DNA from 2 places in the Allobosea sp. GW821-FHT12C12 genome. Region 1 is predicted to be linked to the other one. Evidence: predicted binding sites of a transcription regulator. Region 1 holds the regulator's gene; the other holds the start of a gene.
What was found. Region 1 encodes PhoB, which activates phosphate uptake and scavenging genes when phosphate is short. Its sites were predicted from a motif close to TGTCATNNANCTGTCAT; they were not measured.

Region 1 (9,446 bases):
CGTCCATTTCGTCTTGTCCGCGGCGTCGACCGCCCAGGCGGCGGCGAGGCCTGGAACCAGTTCCGACGGCTTGTCCGCCTTCGACAAGTCCCAATTGATCAGCGCGTCGTAGACCGTGTAGCCCATGAAGCGCTGGCCCTCGCCGCCCTGGTCGGTCTGGCCGGTGGTCAGCGGGATATCGCTCGCGGTCATCCCGATGCGCAGCGTGCCCTGGGCCTGCGCCGGCGCGGCGAGAAGCGACACGCCGGCCGCGAGAGTAATGGCAAGGACGCTGCGGATCATCGGCGGTCTCCGGGCTGGACGGGTTCCAGCCTGCGCAGCAAGGGACGTGCCAGTCGGGCCGCCGCCAACCGCACCTCCTCCGTCATGGTCGGCCTCGTGCCGGCCGTCCACGTCTTCGCGCTTCGAGCCCTACGCCAAAGACGTGGATTCCCGCCACAAGGGCGAGCATGACGGTCGTGGTTCAGGCGTTAACGCCTCGGGCGTCTCATTCCATCGACATCGGCGCGAGGTCGATGAACCAGCTCTTCGGCTGGACCACGCCCTTGACCCGGGCGCTCATCGCGCGCGGGCCGACGTCATGGGCGACCCAGACGAACGGCGCCTCCTCGACGATGCGGGCATGGAGCTTGGCCAGCGCCGCGTCGCGGGCCGGGCCCTCGAAGGAGGTGCGCGCGTCGGCGATCAGCCTGTCGAACTCCTCATTGCCGAAATAGCCCCAGTTGTTCGACACCGGGGGGAACGTCTTGGTCGAGGCGAACCGCACCATGGCGAAGAACGGGTCCATCGCCGCGAAGGTGACGTTGGTGGCGTTGGCGCCCCGCGCGTTCGGGCTCTTGGCGCCCTCGCGCCAGTTGGTGAAGACGGCGTTCCATTCGCCGACCTCGAGCGCGACGTCGAAGAAGCACTCCTTCAGCGCCTGCTGCATGAACTCGTTCATCGGCAAAGGCTGCATCTGGCCCGAGCCCGAGGCCGAGGTCAGCACCTTGACCTTCGCCGGCCTGGAGGCCGAGAAGCCGGCCTCCGTCATCAGCTTCCTGGCGGCGGCGAGGTCGTATCTGATGTCGAAGGACGGGTTTCCCCACCAGGGATGGCCCGGAGGCACGGTGCCCTTCGGGATCTCCATCAGCCCGCCGAGCAGGGTCTTCAGCTCCTCGCGATTGACGCAGAGATTGGCGGCATGCCGGACCTTCCTGTCGAGCCAGACCGAGCCCTCGGCGAAGGAGAGCTGCCAGGGCCAGACATGTGGCTGGGCGTTGGTGTAGACGGTGAAGCCGCGCTGCCTGATCTGCGGCACGGCGTCCGGCGAGGGCGACTCGATCCAGTCGACCTGGCCCGAGAGCAGCGCCGCTGTGCGGGCGTTGGCCTCGGGAAGCGGCAGCAGCACGACGCGGTCGATTTTCGGCACGCGCGCCGGGTCCCAATAGGCCTTGTTGGCGACCATCTCGAAGCGCTCGCGCGGCACGAGGCGCACGCCTTTGAACGGGCCGGTGCCGGAGGGATCGCCCGAGAAGGCGGTCCAGGCCTGCCTGGCGCGCTCGGCCGGATCGGTCACCGAGGCCGGCACGGCCGCGAGCTTGGCCGCCCAATGCGCCGGCGAGGCCATGAACAGATTGGTCAGGTTGATCGGCAGAAAGGCGTCGGGCTCCGAGGTCGTGAGCTCGACCGTCAGCGGATCGACCGCCCTGGCCGATTTCAGCGTCGGCATGCGCGAGACGGTGACGCCGATCTGGTCGGGGGCGAACTGCGCCGCCTCCTTGTTCAGCACCTTGTCGACGTTCCAGACCACGGCCGCCGCATCGAAGGCCGAACCGTCCTGGAATTTCACGCCCGGACGCAGTTTGAAGGTCCATTTCGTCTTGTCGGTCGCGTCGACCGCCCATTCGGTGGCGAGGCCGGGAATGACGACGCTCGCCTTTTCGGCCGAGGACAGGTCCCAGTGGGTGAGCGCGTCATACATCGGGATTCCGGTGAAGCGGTTGCCCTCGAAGCCCTGGTCGGGCTGGCCGTGGGTGCGCGGGATGTCGGCGGCCGTCATGCCGATGCGCAGCACCTTTTCCTGGGCGGCGGCGCCTGTCGCCAACGCGGTCGAGAGGCCGAGCGCCAGGATGGCTGAGCGCAGAATGGTCGATGATGGCACGGTCGTTCTCCCCTGGGTTGACCCGGCGCGGGCGTATCGGGCTTAGCAACCCGTATGCCAGCGGATCCGACCACGCCGGACGCGGCGGCACGGCCGCCGAGCGGCGTCTGCGCCGGACGGGAGTTGACGGCAGGTGATCGCCGTTGCCGAAGAAACAGGCAATTGCGGCGAACTCGCCCAATCCGGCGTCGCGGATGTGGCTGCCTCGGCTCGCGGGAGCGCGGCTGGGCGAGCTCGCGACGGCGGCCGGAGGCTACCGCGACGCGCTGGCGAAATTCTCGTCGAAGGAATAGCCCGCGCCGCGCACGGTGCGCAGCGGGTCCCTGGCGTTGTCGGGCGTGATCGCCTTGCGCAGGCGCCCGACATGGACGTCGACGGTGCGCTCGTCGATATAGACGTCGCGGCCCCAGACGGCGTCGAGAAGCTGCGCGCGCGAATAGACCCGGCCCGGCGCCTGCATCAGGAATTCGAGCAGGCGGAATTCGGTGGGACCGAGATGCAGCTCCGCCCCGGAGCGGCGCACGCGCCGCGTCGTGCGGTCGAGCTCGAGGTCGCCGGCCGCGAGCAGGCCCGCGACATGGCCGGGCTTGGCGCGGCGCAGCAGCGCCTGGATGCGGGCGATCAGCTCCGGCAGCGAGAACGGCTTGACGACGTAGTCGTCGGCCCCTGTGGCGAGCCCCCTCACCCGCTCGGTCTCCTCGCCGCGCGCGGTCAGCATGATGATCGGCACGCGCTCGGTGTCGCGCCGGGCGCGCAGGCGGCGGCAGAGCTCGATGCCAGACAGGCCGGGCAGCATCCAGTCGAGCAGGACGAGATCGGGCGTGTTGTCGCGCAGATGGAGCTCGGCGTCGTCGCCGCGCGCGACGCTGTCGACCTCGAAGCCCTCGGCCTCGAGGTTGTAGCGCAGGAGCAGCGTCAGCGGCTCCTCGTCCTCGACGATCAGGATGCGTGCGGGCATGTCTCGTTCGTTCCCTGCGAAGCCGGCGCGTTCAGGAGCGCGCCACCGCCTCGACGCTGATGTCGGTCGTGTCGAGCTTGGGCCGGTTGATGTCGAGCGTGCCGCCGGTGACGAGGTAGTGGATCGTCTCGGCGATGTTGGTGGTGTGGTCGCCGATGCGCTCGACGTTCTTGGCGCAGAACAGCAGATGCGTGCAGAAGGTGATGTTGCGCGGATCTTCCATCATGTAAGTCAGCAATTCGCGGAAGAGCGAGGTGTATAGCGCGTCGATCTCGCCGTCGCGGCGCCAGACCTCCATCGCCTTGTTCTCGTTGCCGGACGCGTAGGCGTCGAGCACGTCCTTGAGCTGGGCCTGGACGAGCCGGCTCATATGTTCGAGCCCGACCACGGCGCGGTGCGGCGGCTGGAACTGGCCCGAGATCGCGACCGCGCGCTTGGCGATGTTCTTGGCGAGGTCGCCGACGCGCTCGATGTCGGACGCGATGCGGATCGCCGAGATCAGCTCGCGCAGGTCGTTGGCGAGCGGCTGCCGGCGCGCGATCGTCAGCACGGCGCGCTCCTCGACGTCGCGCTGCAGATTGTCGAGGCGCTGGTCGGCCGAGATCACCTTCTGGGCGAGCGCGGTGTCGCGGCGCACCAGGGCCACGGTCGAGTCGCCGAGCATGCGCTCGGACATGCCGCCCATCTCGGCGAGGCTGCGGCGCAGCGCCTCAAGTTCGGCGTCGTAGGAGCGGACGATGTGGTCGGTCATCGCGGCGGTGTCCTTTGGAGCGGATGCGGCGTCACGGCGTTTGAGCAGGGCTGGGAATTTCAGCCGAAGCGGCCGGTGACGTAGTCCTGCGTCTGCTTCTTGTGCGGGTTCATGAAGATCGTGTTGGTCGGGGCGAACTCGATCACCTCGCCGAGATACATGAAGGCGGTGTACTGCGAGATGCGCGCCGCCTGCTGCATGTTGTGCGTCACGATGACGATGGTGAAGTCGGTCTTGAGCTGTTCCAGCAGGTCTTCGATCTTGCCGGTCGAGATCGGGTCCAGCGCCGAGGTCGGCTCGTCGAACAGGATGACCTCGGGCTTCTGCGCGATGGTGCGCGCGATGCACAGCCGCTGCTGCTGACCGCCCGACAGGCCCATGCCGGAGGATTTCAGCTTGTCCCCGACCTCGTCCCACAGCGCGGCGCGGCGCAGCGCGCCCTCGACGCGGTCGTCGAGCTCGGATTTCGGCGGCTTCTCGTAGAGGCGGATGCCGAAGGCGACGTTGTCGTAGATCGACATCGGGAACGGCGTCGGCTTCTGGAAGACCATGCCGATGCGCGAGCGCAGTTCGTTGACGTCGATGTCGTCGGAGATGACGTTGCGGCCGTCGAGCATTACCTCGCCGGTGGCGCGCTGCTCGGGATAGAGCGAATAGATCCGGTTGAAGATGCGCAGCAGGGTCGACTTGCCGCAGCCCGACGGGCCAATCAGCGCCGTGACGTGGCGGTCGCGGAAGTCGAGATCCACCGCCTTGAGCGCGCGGTGCTCGCCATAATAGAAGTCGAGGTTCTTGACCGCGATCCGGACGGGGGCGTCCGCATCGAGCGAGCGAGGGCTGAGTTCCAGGGTCGAAAGCATCGACGGGTTCCTTCGGGAAACGGACGCGACGGTTATGGCCTGCGGACGGTCGCTTGTCCGTCACTTGCCGCCGCGCACGATGCGGCGGGCGATCAGCGACAGGATCAGGATCGACATGGTGATGATCAGCGAACCGGCCCAGGCGAGTTGCTGCCAGTTCTCGTAAGGGGCGGAGGCGAACTGGTAGATCGTCACCGGCAGGTTGGAGACGCCGCCCCTGAGCGTCGGCGAGAACCAGAAATTGTTGTTCAGCGCGGTGAAGATCAGCGGCGCGGTCTCGCCGGCGATGCGGGCCAGCGCCAGCAGGATGCCGGTGACCATGCCGGACTTGGCCGCCCGCCAGGTGATGGAAGTAATGACGACCGAGGGCGGCGCGCCGAGCGCGGAGCCGGCCTCGCGCAGCGGGCCCGGCACCAGGCGCAGCATGTCCTCGGTGGTGCGCACGATCACCGGGATCGCGATGATGCCGAGCGCGACGCCGCCGGCCCAGCCGGAATAGCCGCCGAGCGGCTCGACCATGATGACGTAGACGAACAGGCCGATCAGGATCGACGGGGCCGAGAGCAGGATGTCGTTGATGAAGCGGATCAGGTCGGCGAGCTTCGAGCCCTTGCCGTATTCGGCGAGCCAGGTGCCGGCGAGCACGCCGATCGGCGTCGCCACGACGATTCCGAGGAAGGTCAGCACGATCGAGCCGACGATTGCGTTGGCGAGGCCGCCGCCCTCCGAGCCTGGGCCCGGCGTGATCTGGGTGAAGGTGGCAGTGGAGAGCCCGCCGATCCCTTTCACGACCAGCATGCCGAGTATCCAGAACAGCACGAAGACCGCGATCACCGTGAAGGCGGTCGCGGTCACCCGCATCGCCTTGTCGGCGGTGCGGCGCGACTGGCGCACGCGGCCCCACTCCGCGTGAGGGAGCGTGCGGACGGTGGGGGGCGTCGTCGTGCTCATGGCGGGCTCGCTCAGTAGGCCTTGACGCGCGACACCAGCATGCGCGCGACGACGAGGACGACGAAGGTGACGAAGAACAGGATGCAGCCCAGCGCGATCAACGCGTTGAGCTGCAGCCCCAGAGCCTCGTTGAACTCGTTGGCGATGCGCGAGGCGATGGTCGAGCCCGGGTCCATGACCGAGGCCGACAGCCGGTTGGCGTTGCCGACGACGAAGGTCACCGCCATGGTCTCGCCGAGCGCGCGGCCGAGCCCCAGCATGATCGCGCCGATGATCGAGACGCCGGCCTGCGGCACCAGCACGTGGCGCACCACCTCCCAGGTCGTCGCCCCGATGCCATAGGCGCTCTCGCGCAGCACGGAGGGGATCTGGTCGAGCATGTCGCGCGTGATCGAGGCGATGAAGGGGATGATCATGAAGGCGAGGATGATGCCGGCCGTCAGGATGCCGAGCCCCGAGGGCGAGCGCGAGTAGAGCACCGTGCCGACGATCGGCATGCCCTCGACGATGGTGGAAAGCGGAATCTGCACATAGGCCGCAAAGAGCGGCACGAAGACGAACAGGCCCCACATGCCGTAGATGATCGAGGGCACGGCCGCCAGAAGCTCGATCGCGGTCGAGACAGGCTGCTTCAGCCAGGCCGGCGCGAGCTGCGTCAGGTAGACCGCGATGCCGAGCGAGAGCGGCATGCCGATCAGCAGCGCGATCAGCGCGGTCGAGAGCGTGCCGACGATGGCGGGCCACGCGCCGTACTGGTCGTTCTGGGTGTCCCAGACGCTCGAGGTCAGGAAGCCGACGCCCATCTCGCGGAAGGCCGGCCAGCCGCCGACCACCATCGACAGCATGATGCCGGCGAGCAGGACGAGCACGAACAGGGCCGAAAGGAAGCTGGCGTTGCGGAAGACCAGGTCGAAGCCGCCCTTGGGCGTCCGCCGACGGGGCGCCGCGCCGGGGATGGTCATCTGGTCGGTCACGGCGGTCATCCGCGGAGCTCCGGCAGGCTCCTCTCCCCTTGAGGGTGAGGGTTGGGGTGATGTTCTGCGCCGAGCCAATCACGTCATGCTCGGGCTTGTCCCGAGCATGACGCCTTGACCACGACGATCGACCAGCGAAGACGTGGATGGTCGGCACAAGGCCGACCATGACGGCGGGAGGCGAAACCGCGCCCCACGAACCTCCGATCAGAAGATCGGCTTGCCGGCCGGGTCGGTGACGCCCTTCCAGGCGTTGCGGACCTGATCCTTGACGCCCGCCGGAAGCGGCACGTAGTCGAGCTCGAGCGCCAGCTTGTCGCCGTTCCTGAAGGCCCAGTCGACGAACTTCAGCGCGGCCTGCACCTCTTCCGGCTTCTCCGGCTTGGCGTGGATCAGCAGGAAGGTCGCGGCCGTGATCGGCCAAGCCTGCGCCCCCTTCTGGTTGTTCAGCGAGATGCCGAAGCCGGGCGCCTCGTTCCAGTTGGCGTTGGCGGCGGCGGCCTGGAAGGACTTGTCGTCCGGGGCCGGGTAGTTGCCGTCGGCGTTCTGGATCAGGGCGAAGTTGAGCTTGTTCTGCTTGGCATAGGCGTATTCGACATAGCCGATCGAGTTGGCGACCTGCTTGACCGAGGCCGAGACGCCCTCATTGCCCTTGCCGCCGATGCCGACCGCCCACTGGACCGAGGTGTTGGCGCCGACCTTGGACTTCCAGTCGGCCGAGACCTTCGAGAGATAGTCGGTGAAGACAAAGGTCGTGCCCGATCCGTCCGAGCGATAGACCGGGTTGATGTTGGCGTCGGGCAGGGTCACGCCGGCGTTGAGCGCGGCGATCTTGGGATCGTTCCACTTCTTGACCGTGCCGAGATAGATCTCGGCGATGACCGGGCCGGTGAGCTTGAGCTTGCCGGCCTCGACGCCAGCGACGTTGATCGCGGGCACGACGCCGCCCATCACGGTCGGGAACTGGATCAGGCCGTCCTTGGTCAGGTCCTCGCCCTTGAGCGGGGCATCCGTCGCCCCGAAGGCGACGGTCTTGGCCTTGATCTGGCGGATGCCGCCGCCCGAGCCGATCGACTGGTAGTTGAGACCGACATTGGTCTCCTTCTTGTAGGCCTCGGCCCATTTCGAGTAGATCGGGAAGGGGAAGGTCGCGCCGGCGCCGGTGATGTCGGCGGCCTGGGCCACGCCCGAAAGACCGATGGACGCGGCCGCGAGAATGAGAAGTTTGCGCATGAGGTGTCCTCTCTGGGTCGCAGGTGCTTCAGCGCGTCCTCCAAATACCCTCTGTGTGACAGCGACATGACATATTCGGCGAATTCGAGCGCATGACAAGGCCGTCGCTTGCAGGATCATGGGATAAGCCAGTGAAACCAACGTCTTGATCAGGCGGTCGCGCAAGCGTGCGAGGACGGCTCACCGACCGATATGTCACATTCGGCCAGCCGGGCCCCCTCATGCGCTCTCAGCCGGACGGCATGGACGCGACAGGATCGTCACAAAGCCTCGCGAAGGCGCCGGCTTGACGAGTTGACGGGTTGCCGGTCCCTGACATAGCCACATCCGCATGTCTATATCGGTATCCTGCGGTCTCCGCCCTCTTCTCCGCGACGATTCGCATAACCTCGCCCGGCCGGTCGCGACGCCGGGCGGGCCCTGCTCGATCTGGACCTAGCCGAAAGACGCCGCATGATACGCCCGACCGCCGCCGCCCTGCTGCTGGCAGCCCTCCTGCTGGCAGCCCTGGCCGCCGACCCGACGCAAGCCCAGGACATCGCCGCGGGCGAGCGCTCCTGGAACAAGTGCCGCGCCTGCCACCAGCTCGGCGAATCGGCCAGGAACACGGTCGGCCCGCAGCTCAACGGGCTGTTCGGCCGCGTCTCCGGCACAGTCGGGGGCTACAGCTACTCGACCGCCAACAAGACCGCCGCCATCACCTGGGACGAGGCCGTCTTCGCCGACTACATCAAGGATCCCAAGGCCATTATCCCCGGAACCAAGATGATCTTCGCCGGCATCAGGAACGAGCAGGAGATCAGGGATCTGACCGCCTGGCTCAAGCAGTTCGACAAGGACGGCAAGAAGCAGTGAGGCCGAGGCGCGCCGCCGCCGGCCGTTCCGGCACGACGCGCGAGCGGCGACCCGACCGGGGCCGCCGCCAATCTTAGAATCCGTCTAAAATACTGTGATTGCGCGGCTATTTGCTCTGGGCTATGTCCATGGCGCCGCTGCCGGGCGTCGCGATCGGCCGGATTTTCATCCTGCCGGGCCGGCCTTCACCGCAATGTGAGGGCCCCGTCGCGTCGCGCGGGGCATCGAAAGCGGGATGTCGCCTTGCCGTATGCCCTGACAGCGGATGTCGTCGCGACGAACGCGCCAGCCCCTAGCCGCCCGGGCGCGGCCGACCGCGGGCCCGCGCCGTGATGGCGCCTTCGCCGAACCGGCGCTGGCCCGGCCTGCTGCGCTGGAGCACGGCGGCGCTTGTGGTCGCCGCGGCCCATGGCGGCGCAGTCTGGATCGCCCTGAACTGGCAGCCGGCCCATGCCGAGGCCGCCGCCGGCGCGCCCGAGCCCGCGATCATGATCGAGCTCGCCGCCGTCTCGGTCGCACCGGAAGCACCCGCCGAGACGCTGCCGCCCGCGCCCGAGCCAGTCGCGCCCGAATTGCCCAAAGAGCCGCCGCCCGAGCCCGTGGTCGAGAAGCCGGTCGAGCCGGCGCCGGAGCCCGAGCCGACGCCGGTCCGGATGCCGGAGCCCGAGATCAAGATTCCGGAGCTGCCGGCTATCCCCAACGCGCTGGCCGTGCTCGCGCCGCC
Region 2 (9,446 bases), on a different contig from region 1:
GAGCCGTTGCAGGCCCCGCGCCAGCATGCCGAGCGAGGGGTCGAACATGAAGATCCAGAGCACGCCGGCGATGGCGGGCGCGACCGCATAGGGCCAGATCAGCAGGGTCTTGTAGATTTCCGCGCCCCTGATCCGCCGGTCGGCCATCACCGCGAAGAGCAGCGCGATCGAGAGCGAGAGCACGCAGACGAAGGTCGAGAAGATCGCGGTGTTCCAGAACGCCTTGAGATAGCCGGGGTCGGTGAACAGGAGCTGGTAGTTCTCGAACCAGACGAACTCGGTCGAGGTGCCGAAGGCGTCCTGCAGCAGAAAGCTCTGCCAGACCGCCTGGCTCGCCGGCCAGTAGAAGAACACGACCGTGATCGCCAGCTGCGGCGCGAGCAGCAGGAAGGGAATGGTCAGGCCCTTGAAGGAGGCGTTCTTCAGCATGCGAGCACTGCTTGTGTCTTTCGGGGCTTCGCCCTCGGGTCAGACCTTCGGTCGGCCCAAGGATAAACTCGGCGAAGAACCCGGAACCCACGACCGGGCGAGAGTTGTCGACGGGGCAGACCCGAAGGTTCCACCCCGTCGTGGATTCCGGTTCGGCCCTTGCGGACCGCCCCGGAACGACAGGGTGCGTCAGCGCGCGGCCGTCCGCTCGAACTGGCGCAGCATCGTGTTGCCGCGCTCGACGGCCGCGTCCAGCGCCGCCTTCGGCGTCTTCTGGCCGTTCAGCGCCGCCTCAAGCTCCTCCGACCAGATGTCGCGGATCTGGACGAGGCTGCCGAAGCGCAGGCCGCGCGAGTTGTCCGTCGGCTCCTTGTTGTTGAGCTCGAGCAGCGGCGTCTCGAGATAGGGCTTGTCCTTGTAGAAGCCCGAGGCCTTGACCTTCTCATAGGCCGCCTTGGTGATCGGCAGGTAGCCCGATTCGGTGTGCAGCTTCACCTGCCGGTCGACGTCGGAGAGGAAGGTGAAGAACTTGGCGACGCCCTTGTATTCGGCCGCCGACTTGCCGCCCATGACCCACAGCGAGGCGCCGCCGATGATCGAGTTCTGCGGCGCGCCGGCGGCCTCCGGATAATACGGCATCGGCGCGTTGGCCCAGTCGAACTTGGCGTTGGCGCGGACGTTGCCGAAGAAGGCCGAGGAGGTCAGCATGATCGGGCATTCGCCCGAGGTGAAGCGGCCCTCCCCGGTGTTGGTGCGGCCGGAGTAGCTGTAGACGCCCTCCTTCTGCAGCTCGGCCAGGTTGGTCCAGTGCTTCAGGAAGAGCGGGCTGTTGAAGTTCAGCACCGTGTCGAAGCCGTCGAGGCCGTTGGCCTTGGTGGCGATCGGGATGTTGTGCCAGGCGCCGAACTGCTCGATGTTCGCCCAGGTCGCCCAGGCGTTGGTGAAGCCGCATTTGTCGAAGCCGGCGCTTTTAAGCTTCTTGCCGGCCTCGAACACCTCGGGCCAGGTCTTGGGCGGGGCGTCGGCGTTCAGGCCCGCCTTCTTGAAGGCGTCCTTGTTGTACCACATCACCATGGACGAGGAGTTGAACGGCATCGAGAGCATGTCGCCCTTGGCCGTCGAATAATAGCCGGTGATCGCGGGCAGATAGGCCTTGGGATCGAACGCTTCGCCGGCTTCCTTCATCAGCTCGAAGACCGGCTTCACCGCGCCCTTGGCCGACATCATGGTGCCGGTGCCGACCTCGAAGACCTGCAGGATGTGGGGGGCGGCGTTGGCGCGGAAGGCGGCGATGCCGGCGTTCAGCGTGTCGGGATAGGAGCCCTTGTAGGTCGGGACGATCTTGTAGTCCTTCTGCGAGGCGTTGAACTCCTCGGCGAGGCGCACGACGACGTCGTTGTTGGCGCCGGTCAGCGCATGCCACCACTGGATCTCGGTCTGCGCCATGGCCGGCGCGGCGCCCGCAAGCGCGAAGGCGGCGACGGACATCAGGATACGGGATTTCACTGTCATCATTCTCTCCCTTCCGCCCATCGATAGGTTCGGGCGGCTGTTGTTCTTGGTGCGCAAGCTAGCATGAAGGCCGGGCGACATTTCAATGACAATTCGATGACGCGCTGGAAAGCCCCCCGATGCGCGACACGGCTTGCGCATTTTCGCGGAAACGGCTGTTCTCGCCGACCTTGCTATTTCAGTTTTCGTCATGCCCGATGGATCACGCCGATGACGCCGCTTTCGCTGACGCCAGAAACCACCCTCCCCCGTGACGCCGCCGGCGCCGCGCTGCTCGGCCGCGTCTGGCGTCCCGATCTCGCGGGCCCGGCGGTCGTGGCGCTGCGCGACGGCGAGGTGATCGACGTCACCTCGACCTTCGCGACCTCGCGCGATCTTTGCGAGAGCGCCGATCCGGCGGCCGCGCTGCGCGCCGCCGAGGGCGAGAAGCTGGGCTCTCTGGCCGAGATCCTGGCCAATACGCCTGTGGACAAGCGCGACGCCGGCAAAGCATGGCTGCTCTCGCCGCTCGACCTGCAGGCGGTGAAGGCCGCCGGCGTGACCTTCGCGGTCTCGATGCTGGAGCGCGTGATCGAGGAGAAGGCCCGCGGCAACCCGGCGGCGGCCGCCACGATCCGCAGCGAGATCGGCAAGCTGATCGGCGACGACCTCTCCAAGCTGAAGCCGGGCTCGCCCGCGGCGATGCATCTCAAGGACGTGCTGATCGGCCAGGGCGCCTGGAGCCAGTATCTCGAGGTCGGCATCGGGCCGGACGCCGAGATCTTCACCAAGGCGCCGCCCATGTCGTCCGTCGGCTCCGGCTTCGACGCCGGGCTGCACCCGGCCTCGACCTGGAACAACCCCGAGCCCGAGGTGGTGCTGATCGTCGCCTCGGACGGGCGGATCGTCGGGGCGAGCCTCGGCAACGACGTCAACCTGCGCGATGTCGAGGGCCGCTCGGCGCTGCTGCTCGGCAAGGCCAAGGACAACAACGCCTCGGCCGCGGTCGGGCCGTTCATCCGGCTGTTCGACGACGGCTTCACGCTCGACCATGTCCGCAACATCACCGTGACGCTGACGGTCGCGGGGGAGGACGGCTTTACGCTGGAGGGCTCGTCCTCGATCGCCAGGATCAGCCGCGATCCGGCCGATCTGGCCAGGCAGACGATCGGCCCGCATCACCAGTATCCCGACGGGGCCGCGCTCTATCTCGGCACCATGTTCGCGCCGATCAAGGACCGCGATACGCCCGGCGGCGGCTTCACGCATAAATACGGCGACGTCGTCACCATCGCCGCGCCGGAGCTCGGCGCGCTGGTCAACCGGATGCGGCGCACCGACGAATGCGAGCCCTGGACCTTCGGGACCTCGCATCTGATGCGCAACCTCGCCAAACGCGGCCTGCTGTGAGGCGCGCCCTCTCCAATCCCCTTCCCCCCGCGTCCCCCTGTCGGCTGTCGCCGACAGGGGCGGACATTTCTGAAAGTCGGCAACAGCCGACTTTCACGGGGGAAGGGCCAGGAATGGGGGGCCGGAAAGCCGCGGCGCCGTTCCTGTTCGCTGGACCAAGCGGAACCGCCCCCCACCCAACCCTCCCCGCCGCAAGCGGGGGAAGGGCCAGGCGAGTTCCGGGACGATGAGCCCCGTCGAAGGACAGGCCACGATCCTCGTCACCGGCGAGGCGATCGGCGATTTCATCCCGCGCGACGCGCGAGGCCGGCGCTACGAGGCGGTGCTCGGCGGCTCGGGCTTCAACGCGGCGCTGGCGCTGGCGCGGTTCGGCGCCGAGGTCGCCTACGCGGGCGCGCTCTCGACCGACGCGCTCGGCCGGCGCTTCCGGGCGGCGCTGACGCAGGAAGGCATCGGATCCGATCTCGTCGCCGACAGCGCGCTGCCGAGCGCCGTCGCGATCGTCTCGCCGCTGGGAGAGGACGGCGTGCCGGAGTTCGGGCTGCATCTGGAGGCCACCGCCCATGCCGAGCCGGAGGGGACGCCGCGCGTCCTGCCGGCGGGCGCGATCCATCTCCATGCCGCCTCGTTCGGTGCGACCGCCGGCCCTTCGGGCGAGGCGACGCTCCTGCTGATGCGCGACGCGAAGGCCAGGGGCGCCAGCATCAGCTACGACGTCAACATCCGGGACTCGGCGCTGCCGCCGCGCGGCGAGGCGACGCGGCTGATCGAGGCGCGCATCGCGCTCGGCGACATCGTCAAGGCGAGCCTCGACGACATCGCCTGGCTCTATCCGGGCGAGGAACCCGAGACCGCCGTGCGACGCTGGCGGCGGCTCGGCGCGGGCCATGTGCTGGTGACGCGCGGCCCGCATGGCGCGACCGCCTTCGGCCCGGGACACGCCACCCATGCGGCGCCGCCGGCGGTCGAGGTCAGCGATACGGTCGGCGCCGGCGACACCCTGATCGGCGGGTTTCTCGCCATGCTGGCGGCGCGCGGCCGGCTCGGACGGGGTCTGGGCGCGACGACGCCCGAGGACATCGACGCGGCCCTCGCCTTCGCCTGCGAGGTCGCCGCCGACAGTTGCACCCGGCCGGGCTGCGACCCGCCGCGCCGCATCGCGAAGGATGAGCAGCAATGACCGAACTTACCTGCCTCGACTACCATACCTGCGGCGAGCCGGTCCGCATCGTCACGGCCGGGTATCCGGCCCTCGACGCGCCGGGCATCCTCGGCAAGCGCCGGCAGGCGCGCGAGAGCCATGATCACCTGCGCCGCGCGATGATGCTGGAGCCGCGCGGCCATGCCGGCATGTATGGCGTCATCCCGGTCGCGGCGAGCCAGCCCGAGGCCGCCTTCGGCGTGCTGTTCACCCATAACGAGGGCTATTCGACCATGTGCGGCCACGCGACCATCGCGCTCGGTCGCTATGCAATCGAGCACGGGCTGGTGCCGGCGGTGGAGCCGGTGACGCGGTTCGCGATCGAGGCGCCGTGCGGGCTGGTGCGGCTCTCCTGCGAGGTCAAGGGCGGCAAGGTCGGGAGCGTGACCTTCGAGAGCGTGCCGGCCTTCGTCCATGCGCGCGACCTCGTCGTCGATGTGCCGGGCCTCGGGCCGGTCACGACCGACATCGCCTATGGCGGCGCGTTCTACTGCATCCTGCCGGCGTCGCGCTTCGGGCTCGACCTGTTCGAGACGCCGGTCGAGGAGATCGTCGACGCGGCGGGGCGGCTGACGGATCAGGTGCGCGCGACGACGGCGATCGCGCATCCGACCGAGCCCGATCTCGGCTTTCTCTACGGCACGATCGTGACCGACGAGGCCGGATCGAGCGAGACGAGCTTCAACCTCTGCGTCTTCGCCGAGCGCCAGATCGACCGCTCGCCGACAGGGTCCGGCGTGACGGCCCGGATGGCGCTGGACCACGCCAGGGGGCTGGTCGAAGCGGGCCGGGAACGGCTCTTCCGCAGCATCACCGGCGGGAGGTTCTCCGGCCGCGTCGTCGGGCCGGCCGAGTTTCCAGCCGAGGGCGCGGTCACGGTCGCGGTCGGCGGGACGAGCCATTTTTCCGGGACGAGCAGCTTCACGATCGAGCCGGACGACCCGCTCGGGCACGGTTTCGCGCTGCCGGCGCGCTTCGGCGACATCGCGGATCGTTAACCGCGCCCGGCAACCCTAATCCGAGAATCGGCTCGACCCGCGCCTGAAACTTCCGGCTTTCGTCGATCGCGGAAGGGGCGGGGTAAGCATTTCCCTGCATCATCCTGAGCGATCCAGCGCGGAGGAGCCGATGTCGGTCGGAAACTGGGAGCGCCCTGTGGCAGGTGCGAGCAGCGTCCCTGCGCGGCTGTCGCGGCTCGTCGCCAGCCCAAGCCTCTGGCTGTCGGCGTTCCTCGTCGCGGTCGTCGCGGCGCTGAGCCTGAAGCTGCGCCTGCCGCTCGGCTCCAACTACTGGGACACCGCGGTCTATCTCGACGCGATCCAGCGCATCCGCATGGGGCAGGCGCCGAGCCTGGACTTCTTCGCGCCGGTCGGCCCGCTCGGCTACTACCTCGCCGCGGGATTCCACGCGCTGTTTCCGCAGGCGCAGCCGATGCTGCTGGTCAACTGGGCGCTGCTGCCGGTGCTGTTGCCGGCGATGGCCCTGCTCGTCGCCCATGTCGGGGCGCGCTCGCGCGGGCAGGCGCTGGCGCTGCTTCTGCCCTTCCTGCTCTTCGCCTCGCTGCCGATCAACCTGCACAGCCTCTATCCGCAGCCGGGCTTCGACGGGTTCGGCCATTACAACCGCCATGTCGCGCTGCTGCTCTATGCGCTGGTCGCGACGCTTCTGTTCGCGCGCCATCGCGTCTTGCTGGCCGGGCTCGTGGCGGCGCTGATGCTCGCCCTGTTCCTGGTCAAGATCACCGGCGCGGTGGCGGGCGCGATGCTCGTCGGCCATGCCGTCGTCGCGGGGCGGCTGAAGCTGCGCGAGGCCGCGGTCGCGGCGCTGTCGGTCGTGGCGGCGCTGGCCGCGCTCGACCTCGCGACCGGGCTGACGCGGGCCTATCTTGCCGACATCCTAACGCTGCTCTCGCTCAACACCGGCGCGCTGCTGCCGCGCTTCCTCACCGTCGCCTCGGTCAAGTTCAACGTCATCGGCCCGTCGCTGCTGCTGTGCGGGGCGCTGGCGCTGGCGGCCTGGCGGGAACGGCCGGCGGTGTCGCTGGCGGGCCTGCGGACTCTGGCCGATTCACCGCTCGGCTGGCTCGCGGCCGGATTGCTGGCGCTGACCTTCTTCGAGACGCAGAACACCGGCTCGCTCGAATTCGTCGGGCTCTGGCCGGTGCTGCTGACGATCATCCTCGCCTGGCGGGACAGCCGCGATCGCATGCGGCCGGCCGTTCTGGTGCTGGCGCTGGCGGTGTCGCTGCCGAGCGCGCTGATCTTCGTCGAGCGCAGCGTGCGCGCGGCGCTCGGCGCGCCGAGCCATGCCGCGCTCCCCGTACCCGATCTCGGGCCGCTGGGCCAGGTCGGCGTCAAGCGCGACATCGCCGAGCGGGCGAGCGCGATGCTGGGCCATTACGCCGCGCATCAGGTCGCCTATCGCGACCTCGTCGCGCGCGGGCAGTCGCCCTCCTACATCCTCTATTCCGAGATCGACTATCAGGCCACCTGGCTGCTCGAGCTGCAGCAGGGGGTCGCGGCGATCAAGACCTGGGAGGCGGCAAGCGGCCGCCGGCTCAACGGCCTCTTCACGCTCGATTTCGTCGATGCGATGAACCCGCTGCTCGACCGGATGCCGCCGCGCCATGTCCCGATCGGCATCGACCCCGGCCGCAGCAATCCGGCGCTCTCGGCGCAGATGCTCACAGCGCTGGCGCAGACCGACGCGATCCTGCAGCCGAAATGTCCGCCGACCACGGCGCGCGACGCGATCGCCGCGCATTTCGGCCAGGCGCTGGCGGGGCGGACGATCGTGGCGCTGTCGCCCTGCTGGGACATGTATCTTCGGGAGTGAGGTGGGCCGATTCAGCCCCTATCGTCATCGGTCGAGGAAGCGGGCCGACCTACCCCCGCGCCGCGACAGCGGCCGACCAGGGCGAGCCCATGTCGCTGATCCCTTCCGCGCCGTCGCGGTCGACGCGGATGATGTTGGGACAGGCGAAGTTGATCGGCAGCACGCCATGCTCGACCACCGAGAGCGGGCCGGCGGCCTCCAAAGCGGCCAATGTCCCGGGCGGCAGGCGCAGATCGGCGCTGGCCGAATCCGGGCCGGAGACGTCGATGCGCGGCCAATGCGCCGCCGTCTCGACGTCGACGCCCGAGTCCAGCGTGAAGGCGAGCATCTGGTAGACGCTGGCGAGAATGCGCCGCCCGCCGGACGAGCCCGCGGCATGGCGCGGCCAGCCGCCATCCTTCGGCGTGACCACCACGGGGCACATGTTGCAGAGCGGGCGCGCGCCGGGCGCGATCGCATTGGCGCTGCCGGGGCGCGGATCGAACCACATCATGCCGTTGTTCATCAGCACGCCGGTTTCGGGCAGCACGACGCGGCTGCCCATCGAGGAGAGCAGGGTCGTCGTCATCGCGACGAGGTTGCCCTCGCCGTCGACCACGGTGAGATGGGTGGTGCAGGCGTCGCCGGGCTCGGTCGCGGCTTTCGCGGCGCCGAGCCCTTCGAGGCGGCTGGCGTAGGCCTGGCGCATCACGCGCGACAATGTGGCGAACCATGCGGCGTCGGGACCGTCCGGGCCGGGTTTCGCGCCTGCCATGCCGGCGACCACGGCTTCCAGCGTCGGCGCGGCGGTCAGCCCGCCGGCGGTGTGGATCAGATGCGTGCCGCGCCAGTCGATCGCCGGGGCGTCGCGCAGGGTCGCGCGGCAATCGGCGAGGTCCCGCGCATCGACCACGCCGCCGACCGCGGCGATGTCGGCGGCCAGCCGCCTGGCGAAGTCGCCGCGATAGAAATCGTCGAGCCCGGCCCTGGCCAGATGCTCCAGCGTCTCGGAGAGCTTGCCGAGGCGGAAGAAGCCGGGCTCGCCCTGATAGGGCGGCACCGGCGGCAGGCCGCCGGGCAGGTAGATGCGCGCGCTCTCCGCGTAGAGCCTGAGCACCGAGGCCGAGGAGGCGATCTTCAGCGTCGTGTACCAGTCCCGCGCCAGCCCGCGCTGCGCCAGCGCGATGGCGGGCGCGAGCAGCTCGGAAACCGACATGGCGGAGCCGAAGCCGCGCCTGAGCAGGTCGTAGCCCGCGACCGAGGACGGGATGCAGAAGGAGAGCGGGCCGTGGATGTTGCGATCCCCGACCACCTCCGGCCAGGTGAAGAGGTCCCTCTTCATCTCGCCGGTCAGCGGATAATCGGCCGGGTCCGCCCTGCGCGGCGCGACGGGGCCGAAATCGACCACCCGGGCTCGGGTCTCGCCGGCCTTCAGCACGACCGCGAAGCCGATGCCGCCGAGGCCGCTGTTCCAGGGTTCGAGCGCGGCCAGCGCGAAGGCGGTCGCGACCGCGGCATCCGCCGCATTGCCGCCGGCCTCGAGGATGGCGACGCCGGCTTCGGCCGCCTCCCAGTTCTGCGACACGACGATGCCGTCACGGCCCTTCGCGCCGGGCTTGGAGAGCGTCCAGTTCTGGGTGCGGTAGGGCGTGGTCATGGGATGCGTCTCGTTGGGTTGGGCTGTGGCGGGATCAATCCCCAACCCGTCATCCCCGGCAAGCGAAGCGCGGACCTGGGTCCATCGTAAAGCACTGCACTGCCCTATGATGGACCCGGATCGGCGCCGCTACGCGGCTTGTCCGGGATGACGAGTGTTTCCGAGGTATCGTGTCCAAGGCTACACTACCCGGTCGCGTTCGGGCACGGGCTCGCCGCGCGAGACGCGGGCGATGTTGGCGTACATCTGGTTGACCGTCTTGTCGAAGTTGTCGGCCGTCCCGGCGGCGAGATGCGGCGTCAGCACGAGGTTGTCGAGCCCGAGCAAGGGGCTGTCGGCCGGCAGCGGCTCGACCGCGAAGACGTCCATGGCGGCGGCGTGGATCGCGCCGCCGCGCAAGGCGTCGATCAGGTCGGCCTCGACCACGACGCCGCCGCGCGCGAC

Region 2: a site for PhoB is predicted at 2,027-2,043, ahead of ugpB (sn-glycerol-3-phosphate ABC transporter substrate-binding protein UgpB). Genes of this name have one in related genera too.

Annotation. Positions count from the first base shown of each region.
Region 1 is NZ_JBXAQP010000005.1:276,438-285,883, reverse strand. Features, by position in the region: gene AC1RRW_RS09920 (ABC transporter substrate-binding protein) at 1-282, opposite strand, end outside; gene AC1RRW_RS09915 (ABC transporter substrate-binding protein) at 488-2,140, opposite strand; gene phoB (phosphate regulon transcriptional regulator PhoB) at 2,394-3,098, opposite strand; gene phoU (phosphate signaling complex protein PhoU) at 3,130-3,849, opposite strand; gene pstB (phosphate ABC transporter ATP-binding protein PstB) at 3,909-4,709, opposite strand; gene pstA (phosphate ABC transporter permease PstA) at 4,770-5,660, opposite strand; gene pstC (phosphate ABC transporter permease subunit PstC) at 5,672-6,643, opposite strand; gene pstS (phosphate ABC transporter substrate-binding protein PstS) at 6,842-7,867, opposite strand; gene AC1RRW_RS09880 (c-type cytochrome) at 8,321-8,722, shown strand; gene AC1RRW_RS09875 (energy transducer TonB family protein) at 9,055-9,446, shown strand, end outside.
Region 2 is NZ_JBXAQP010000013.1:8,022-17,467, forward strand. Features, by position in the region: gene ugpA (sn-glycerol-3-phosphate ABC transporter permease UgpA) at 1-429, opposite strand, end outside; gene ugpB (sn-glycerol-3-phosphate ABC transporter substrate-binding protein UgpB) at 619-1,935, opposite strand; gene AC1RRW_RS17430 (fumarylacetoacetate hydrolase family protein) at 2,152-3,330, shown strand; gene AC1RRW_RS17435 (carbohydrate kinase family protein) at 3,557-4,510, shown strand; gene AC1RRW_RS17440 (proline racemase family protein) at 4,507-5,529, shown strand; gene AC1RRW_RS17445 (hypothetical protein) at 5,660-7,366, shown strand; gene AC1RRW_RS17450 (gamma-glutamyltransferase) at 7,416-9,002, opposite strand; gene AC1RRW_RS17455 (2-hydroxyacid dehydrogenase) at 9,183-9,446, opposite strand, start outside.